One region of the Paraburkholderia sp. BR10141 genome, then DNA from elsewhere that is predicted to be linked to it. Evidence: riboswitches for the same ligand, from Rfam matches in the RefSeq annotation. Region 1 holds a riboswitch; the other holds the start of a gene.
The links. Region 1 has a riboswitch for thiamine pyrophosphate ahead of ACOJB8_RS28405 (FAD-dependent oxidoreductase). Riboswitches for the same ligand answer to the same signal wherever they lie in the genome.
Positions count from the first base shown of each region.

Region 2: another riboswitch for thiamine pyrophosphate. It lies ahead of thiC (phosphomethylpyrimidine synthase ThiC); the one in region 1 lies ahead of ACOJB8_RS28405 (FAD-dependent oxidoreductase).

Region 1 covers NZ_JBMIQH010000024.1:74,350-78,761, reverse strand. The annotation lists gene ACOJB8_RS28415 (thiazole synthase) at 1-308, opposite strand, end outside; gene thiS (sulfur carrier protein ThiS) at 389-586, opposite strand; gene ACOJB8_RS28405 (FAD-dependent oxidoreductase) at 629-1,777, opposite strand; TPP riboswitch at 2,042-2,156, opposite strand; gene ACOJB8_RS28400 (ABC transporter ATP-binding protein/permease) at 2,468-4,225, shown strand; gene ACOJB8_RS28395 (SDR family NAD(P)-dependent oxidoreductase) at 4,222-4,412, shown strand, end outside.
Region 2 covers NZ_JBMIQH010000029.1:46,099-50,510, forward strand. The annotation lists gene thiC (phosphomethylpyrimidine synthase ThiC) at 175-2,106, opposite strand; TPP riboswitch at 2,211-2,340, opposite strand; gene ACOJB8_RS30830 (GreA/GreB family elongation factor) at 2,438-2,845, opposite strand; gene ACOJB8_RS30835 (EamA family transporter) at 3,569-4,412, shown strand, end outside.

The DNA.
Region 1 (4,412 bases):
ATCCAGTCGGTTTCGAAGACTTCGCGCGCCATGTGCGCCGTCGTCACCGCCTCGTTGACGGTGAGGCAGCCGGCCGTGTTCGGCAGGAGCGGCACGCCGTGGCGCTTGAGCAGATCGAAGAAGCCGGCCTCGGCGGTGCCCTCGTTCATCTGGCGGCGCAGCGCGACGGTGATCATGCCGGGGCGCGCGGCAGCCATGGAGTCGGCGAGCGATTGCAGCGACGGATAGCGTGACGTGCCGAGCAGCACGCGGCTCGCGAAGGTTTCGCCGTAGAGCGTGAGCGCGTCGGCAGTGGTTGTGGTGGTCATGGGTTGGAATCCTTGGCGGTGTCGTGAACGCGCTCGCCGTGTATGCGATGCGCGCGACCGGTGGCCTGGGCGAGCGAGGCTCAGCCGCCGGCCACGGGGCTCACGACGTCGAGGCGGTCGCCCGCCTGGAGCGAGCGCGCGCCATGCTGGGTACGCGCCACGAAATCGCCGTTCAGCGCGACGGCGAACGGCGGACGCGCGCCGAATGCGGTGAGCGCATCGGCGACAGTCGCGCCTTCGGGCAGCGTGATCGGCTTCTGGTTGATATGAATGTCCATGGCAAATGCGTTCTCAAACTGCGGATTATTTCTGGTGAAGCGTCAGGCCGGCTCGTGCGCGCCCTGCGCGTGCAGCATGTCACCCCATCGCGACGCGCGGCGCAGCGACTCGAAGGAATCGGCATCGCTCACACGGGCATCGAGCAGCGCCTGGGCGAAGCGCGCGGCTTCGTCGGCGACTTCCGGCGCGATCATGAAGCCGTGCCGATAGAGACCGTTCACACGCAGCGTGGTCTTGCCGTCCCAGATGAGCGCCGGGCGGTGGTCGGGCAGCGTCGGGCGGCACTGCGTGTTCAACTCGAGGATGCGCGCCTCGCCGAACGCCGGATGCACCGCGAACGCCGCGCTCAGCAGTTCGAGCGCCGAGCGCACGCTCACCGGCGAGCGGTCCTCGCCTTCGATCTCGGTCGCGCCGATCACGAAGACATCGTGTTCCTTGGGCGCGATATAGAGCGGATAGCGCGGATGCAGGAGCCGCACCGGGCGCGTGAGCGTGATGCCCGGCGCGTGCACGCGCGCGACTTCGCCGCGAATGCCGCGCAACCCCGGCAGCGCAGGTTTGGCGCCCAGCCCGCGGCAATCGATCGTCACGCGCGCGGGCGGCGGATTGGCCTCGTCGACCGTGGTGTGCCAGTGGGTTTCCACGCCGCGCGCAGCGAGCCCCGCCGCCAGAGCGGCCAGGGCCTGGCGATTGTCGAGCTGGCCCTCGCCTTCGAGCAGCCAGCCGCGCGCGAAGCGCCCCGCGAGCGCCGGTTCGGCGGCGTCGAGCTGCGCACCGGCGAGCGCGACGAAGTTGGCATCGGCGAGAGAACGCGGCGCGTTGGCGCGCACGCGGCGCTCGAAGAGCGGCGCTTCGGTGCGATCGGCGCTATGCCAGACCACGAGCGTGCCGTTGCGCTGGAAGAACACGGGCTCCGGCAACTCGGCCAGAATGCGCGGCCAGGTTTCGAGCGATGCGACGCCCAGCTCGGTAATGAGCATTTCGGCGACGGCAGCCTCCGCGAGCGGCGCGAGCATGGCCGCCGCGACCCAGGCTGCGGCTTCGCCGCCTTCGGGGCCGCCGCGCTCGTAAAGCGCGACGCGATGGCCCTCGCCGGCCAGACGCCATGCGACGAGCCGGCCGCTCAGGCCGCCGCCGAGCACGGCGAAGTCGGGCACGCTGCCCACGTCAGGGTTGCGGGCGCGGCTCATGACGACGCTCCGTCACGCAAGGCGAACGGCAAGGCGAACGCGATAAGAATCGGGGAACAAAGAGAATAGGCGGTCATCGTATCCTTTCCGTACGGCAGCAGCAGACGTACCCAAGGACGAAACCGGCTGGCAAGGCCGACCGTGGAGGCTATGCGGCGCAGACGGCCCGATACGGAATGCGTATACGAACCCAGGCGCCCAAAGCGCAGCCCGGCGGGAATCCTGGCGCCCCCGCCTTTTCAAAACCCAGGCTGGGCGCTCCGGTAAGACTTTCTGGAAACTTCCCGCGCCGGTATTACCCGGATCGGGTGCAAAGGGTTTCTCTCAGCCTCACTGGCGGCATGCCCGGCATACCGGTGAAGCACCCCTGTTTCGTCAACGACGATTAGACCACAAAACGCGCGCGGCCCGCAAACCTCGGCGGAACCGGGGGGCGTGGTCTGGCACAATGCCCTGAACCCGCCTCTTTCGCCTCGCGAGCCCGCGCGGTGAGACAATGAGCGCCACGCTACGGCGGCGCCAGCGTGCGCTTTTGTCTCCACGCCTCGCGCCGGTTTTGGCTCCGCCTGTGGCCCGTTAAGACTCACTTAAGCGCCCGACGACAGAATCGCTGCAAAAATCGCTGCAACGCTGCCGCCGTGCGGCGCGCGGCGCATGCCCCCAGCGGGCCGCCACACCTTCAGGACGCACATGACCAACCAACCTGCCCGCGCCACGCCCGATCAGAACGAGCATCAGAAGATCACCGCGTGGAGCCTGATCAAGCCCTACTGGGTCTCCGAGGAACGCTGGATCGCCTGGGGCCTGCTCGTCGCGATCATCGTGATGAACCTGCTCGTCGTGTGGATCAACGTGCGCCTGAACGGCTGGAGCGCGGAGTTCTACAACGCGTTGCAGGCCAAGGACGTCAAGCGCTTCCCGCCGCTGTTGATGACCTTCACCGAACTGGCGTTCGGCTTCATCATCCTCGCGGTGTATGGCCGCTATCTGCGCCAGATGCTCGGCTTTCGCTGGCGTCAGTGGCTCACCACGCGGTTCCTGAACGAGTGGCTCGGCAAGGGCGCGTTCTACCGCATCGAGCGCGACCGCCTCGCCGACAACCCCGACCAGCGGATCAGCGACGACCTCCAGTCGTTCGCCACGACCACGCTCTCGCTCACGCTCGACCTGCTCTCGACGGTCGTCACGCTCATCTCGTTCATCACGATCCTGTGGACGCTCGCGGGCGCGCTCACCGTCACGCTGGGCGGGCAGCCACTCGCGATTCCGGGCTACATGGTGTGGGCCGCGGCGCTCTATGCCGTGTTCGGCTCGCTCGTGATCCAGAAGGTCGGCCACCCGCTCGTGTCGATCAACTACCAGCAACAAAAGGTGGAAGCGGACTTCCGCTTCGGCCTGATCCGCCTGCGCGAAAACGCCGAGCAGATCGCCCTCTACGACGGCATGGACACCGAGCGCAGCAACGCGCAGGGCCTCTTCGCGCACATCAAGGACAACTGGTGGCGCGTGATGAAATACACGAAGCGCCTCACCTTCGTGCTGAGCTTCTACGGCCAGATCGCCATCATCTTCCCGCTCGTGGTGGCCGCGCCGCGCTACTTCGCGGGCGCCTTCACGTTCGGCGTGCTGATGCAGATCTCGCAGGCGTTCGGCACCGTGAGCGACTCGTTCTCGTGGTTCATCAACAGTTACTCCACGCTGGTCGAATGGCGCGCTACCGTGAATCGTCTGCGCGAATTCGTGCGTGTGGTGCACTCGCCGCGTCTGAAGGAATCGGTCTCGCCCGCCACCGAGCACGGCGGCATCAACCTGCACTTCATCGACAACAACGAGCTCGCCACCGAGCATCTCAAGCTCTCGCTGCCCAACGGCACGCCGCTCTCGGAAGTGCGCGACATCGCCATCAAGCCGGGCTCGCGCTGGCTCGTGCGCGGCCCCTCGGGCGCAGGCAAGAGCACGCTGATGCGCGCGCTCGCGGGCCTCTGGCCCTTCGGCGAAGGCTCGATCGACGCGCCTGTCGATGCGCGCATGATGTTCATCCCGCAGCAGAGCTATCTGCCCATCGGCACGCTCAAGGCGGCGCTCACCTACCCCTCGCCCGCCGACGACTACAGCGACGAAGACTGCCGCGAAGCGCTGCGCGCCTGCCGCCTCGAAGAGTACGTGGATCGTCTCGCCGAGTCGGCGCACTGGACGCGCGTGCTCTCGCCGGGCGAGCAGCAACGCCTTGCGGGCGCGCGCGTGCTGCTGCACAAGCCCGACTATCTGTTCCTCGACGAAGCGACGAGCGCGCTCGACCCCGACAACGAAAGCCGTCTCTACAAGCTGTTCATGGAACGTCTGCCCAAGGCAGCGATCGTGAGCGTCGCGCACCGTGAGTCGCTCGCGGCGTACCACCACGAAACGCTCGAGATCGAGCGCATGCCCGAAGAGCGGGTTGCCGCGTGAGCGCAAGCGCGCTGCGCGTCGTGCTGATCACGGGCGCGGGCTCGGGCATCGGCGCGGCGCTCGCGCGTCGCCTCGCGGCGCCGGGTGTAGCGTTGATGCTGCACACGCGCGGCGCGGATGAGGCATCGCGCGCCCGGCTCGCCGCCGTTGCCGCCGGGTGCGAACAGCGCGGCTCGACCTGCGCCAC
Region 2 (4,412 bases), on a different contig from region 1:
TGCGGCGTGCGCTGGCACGCACGCTGCGCCTTCGACACCCTCATGCTAGCCACGCGACCCGTATCAGGGTGTGTGCGCTTGTCAGAGAGTTGTGGGAATCGTTAGTAAATGTTTCGGCGGGCGGCGAGCGCCCGCCGGGGCGTAGTGAGCCCTGAGTCAGCCCGAAGTCAGCGCTTACTGGCGCTGATAGATTTCGGCGCCTTGCTTGATGAACTCGACCGCCTTCACTTCCATGCCCTTCTTGAGGGCCTCGTCGTCGCTCACGCCTTGCCTGGCCGCGAAGTCGCGCACGTCCTGGGTGATCTTCATCGAGCAGAAGTGCGGGCCGCACATCGAGCAGAAGTGCGCGACCTTGGCCGAGTCCTTCGGCAGCGTTTCGTCGTGGAACTCGCGCGCCTTGTCCGGATCGAGGCCGAGGTTGAACTGGTCTTCCCAGCGGAACTCGAAGCGCGCCTTCGACAGTGCGTTGTCGCGCACCTGCGCGCCCGGGTGACCCTTCGCGAGATCGGCCGCATGCGCCGCGAGCTTGTACGTGATGATGCCTTCCTTCACGTCGTCCTTGTTGGGCAGGCCCAGGTGTTCCTTCGGCGTGACATAGCAGAGCATGGCCGTGCCGAACCAGCCAATCATCGCAGCGCCGATGCCCGAGGTGATATGGTCGTAGCCCGGCGCGATGTCGGTGGTGAGCGGCCCGAGCGTGTAGAAGGGCGCTTCCTTGCACCAGTCGAGCTGGAGATCCATGTTCTCCTTGATGAGCTGCATCGGCACGTGGCCCGGGCCTTCGATCATCACCTGCACGTCGTGCTTCCACGCGATCTGCGTGAGCTCGCCAAGCGTCTTCAGTTCGCCGAGTTGCGCTTCGTCATTGGCGTCGTAGATCGAGCCGGGACGCAGGCCGTCGCCGAGCGAGAAGCTCACGTCGTATGCCTTCATGATTTCGCAGATCTCTTCGAAATGCTCATAAATGAAGGACTCCTTGTGATGCGCGAGACACCACTTGGCCATGATCGAGCCGCCGCGCGAGACGATGCCCGTCATGCGGTTCGCGGTGAGCGGCACGTATTGCAGGCGCACGCCCGCGTGAATCGTGAAGTAGTCCACGCCCTGCTCGGCCTGCTCGATGAGCGTGTCGCGGAACATTTCCCACGTGAGGTCTTCGGCTTTGCCGTTGACCTTTTCGAGCGCCTGGTAGATCGGCACCGTGCCGATCGGCACTGGCGAGTTGCGGATGATCCACTCGCGCGTTTCGTGAATGTGCTTGCCGGTCGAGAGGTCCATGACCGTGTCGCCGCCCCAGCGGATCGCCCACGTCATCTTGTCGACTTCTTCGCCGATCGACGAAGTGACCGCCGAATTGCCGATGTTCGCGTTGATCTTCACGAGGAAGTTGCGGCCGATGATCATCGGCTCGCTTTCCGGGTGGTTGATGTTCGCCGGAATGATCGCGCGGCCGCGCGCGATTTCGTCGCGCACGAACTCGGGCGTGATTGCCTTGAGCGCGTTCTCGCCGAAAGCGGCTGCGCCGAACGCCTGGCCCGGATGCTGGCGGCCCATCATCGCCGCGAGCTTCGCGCCGTTCGGGCCACTCGCCCTGAGGCTTTCCAGATACTCGGCGCGGCGCTGGTTCTCGCGAATCGCGATGTATTCCATCTCCGGCGTGATGATGCCCTGGCGCGCGTAGTGCATCTGCGTGACGTTCTTGCCGGCCTTCGCGCGGCGCGGCGTGCGGTGCAGGCCGGGGAAGCGCAGTTCGGCCGTCGCTGGGTCGGCGGCGCGCTCGCGGCCGTATTCGGAGGAGAGGCCCGGCAGCGCTTCGGTGTCGCCGCGCTTTTCGATCCAGCCCTGACGCAGCGCAGGCAGGCCCTCACGAATGTCGATCTTCGCTTCAGGGTCGGTGTACGGACCCGAGGTGTCGTAGACGTAGATCGGCGGATTCTTCTCGCCGCCGAAGCCCGTGGGCGTATCCGCCTGCGTGATCTCGCGCATCGGCACGCGGATATCGGGCTGCGAACCGGTCACGTAGATCTTGCGGGAATTGGGCAGCGGCGCGATCGCGGCTTCGTCGACGTGCGCGTTGGCGGAAATGAACTTCGGATTCGCGTTCATGCGTCTCTCTCTCCATGCAAAGCAAAGTGGGAACAGCGGCTTAGCAGGAGACGAGACGGAACGTGGACGGACTTCGCTGTGATGAGGTGAGGCGCTGAGCGATGTTGCGAAGTCCGGACGCTTCCCTGCGCTGGCATTATCCAGATCAGGTTCAAAGGGTATTTCTCACCCGCGAAATACGCTGCACGACTTTCGTTCGATGCGGCGCATGACGCAGGACCCCCGCGTAAGCAAGGCCAAACGATACACCGCGCTGCGACGATCTGGCAAGTGCCATCTCGCGCGCGATGTGCCAGGCGCGGGGTATCGCGATGTGTAGTGTGGCCCCAGCTTACAGCGTGAAATCCTTCGAAGCTTCCGGCTGAAACAGGATGCGCTCGATCTTCAGGGTTTCGACCGCGCCGCCCGGCGTCGTGAAGCGCACGGCGTTGCCGCGTTTCGCGCCGAGGAGCGCGAGACCCGCGGGTGAGAACACGTTCAGGCGCCCGGCGTCGACGTTCGCCTCATGCGGATAGACGACGGTGTACGTGAGGGATGCGCCGTTACGCTCGTCCACGAGCGTGACCTGCGAGTTCATCGTCACGACGTTGGCGGCCATGTCGCGCGATTCCACGATCACGGCGTGCTCGAGGAGTTCGTCGAGCATGGCCTGGCGCGCGGGTGCGGCGCCGGGTTCGGCGGCGCATTTTTCGAGGCGGGCGACATCGAGTTCGGTGAAGTAACGGATTTTCTTCGACATGGCAGTCTTCCTTGCGATCCAGAAAAGATTCGAGGTAACGGCGAGGGCTGGGAGCGAATTCGCGCAATCGGGCGCGGGCCGCAGCGGGGCGTAACGGGGCGTAACGGATCGGCCCGGAGCCCGACCGACCGGCTCCGATGGGTTGGGGGAGGCGGTTCAGTGCGGACGCCGGGCGGCGTAAAGCGGAGCGGAGAGAGTAGCTAGGTCGCGCGCTCGGGTGTCGAGAGGCCACGGCGCCGTTCGCTCGCGCTCGGCGCGTACGCGTGCCGACGCGCCGCGCAAATGACGCGGCGGCAAGGCGAATACGGGACGCGAAACGAGCGAAAGCATGGCGAGCGGCGTGTATGAAATCCGGTTGGTGAAAGTTAAGCGAAAGGTTTTGTCATGCTAGCACGGTCTTCCCAGCGCGGCGCAACGCGGCCGTTACACGGCAATATAGTGCGCGATCCACGGTCCTCGCTTGCGCCGCTCACACTGTGACGCGCACGCAACGAATCGCTGCGCATAAAGCATCCTGAAAGCATCCGCAACACCCGGCGTTGTTGCATAATGCGCTTCGCCCGTCCCGGGTGTCCTTCGTACTCCGTTTTTTTTCGCGTTTTTGCGCATCTGCACCATGCCGTCGAGCTTCACACGTCCCGCCACCTTGCTGCCGGGGCGACCGCGGTCCTGCCTTTCACCTGCCGCGGTGAATTGACGATGCCTCCCCGTTTGCCTTTCCACGTGAACACTCAATCTTTATTCGCCGGGGCCCAGCACGTCGCAGCCGCGCTATGGCGTTTCGCGCGTGCCGTACGGCTGCCGCAATCGCGCACCGGGCGCGTTGCGCTCTCGCTCGCCGTCGTCTACTTCGTTTGGGGCTCGACGTATCTCGGCGTGAAAGTCGCGCTCGATTCTTTCCCGCCGCTCCTGCTTTCCGGCTTGCGCAATCTGCTCGCCGGGATCGGCCTGCTCGTCTTCGCCATGCGCCGGCGGCCCGTCATGCCAACGCTGCTCGAAGTGCGCAACGCGGGCGTGGTGGGCACGCTGCTCGTGGGCCTGTCGAGCGGCATGCTCGCCTACGGCATGCGTACCGTGGGCACTGGCAAGGCGGCCGTGATGGTCGCCACGGTGCCGCTCTTTGCGACCGTGATCTCGGCGGTCACCGGGCGGCGCGTGGCAAAGGCCGAATGGGCCGCGGTCGCGCTCGGCCTCGTCGGCATCGCCATCCTGAGCCACGGCGGCGCCGCGGCCGGCTCGGCGGGCGGCAGCCTCGCGATTCTGTGCGGCGCGCTCTTCTGGGCAATCGGCGCGCATCTGGCGGGCAAGCTCACGTTGCCGACCGATCTCTTCGTCGCGACGGCGCTGCAGATCGGCCTGGGCGGCGCCATTTCGACGACGGTCGCGTGGATCAGCGGCGAACGCATGGGCGAGCTGCATTTCCTGCCGCTCGTGGCGTTTCTCTACCTGCTTTTCATCGGCACGATGGCGGCCTACGTCGCGTATGGCTACCTGATCCGCCATACCAGCCCGCTCGTCGCGAGCAGTTGCATGTACGTGAATCCCGTTGTTGCCGTCGCACTCGGCG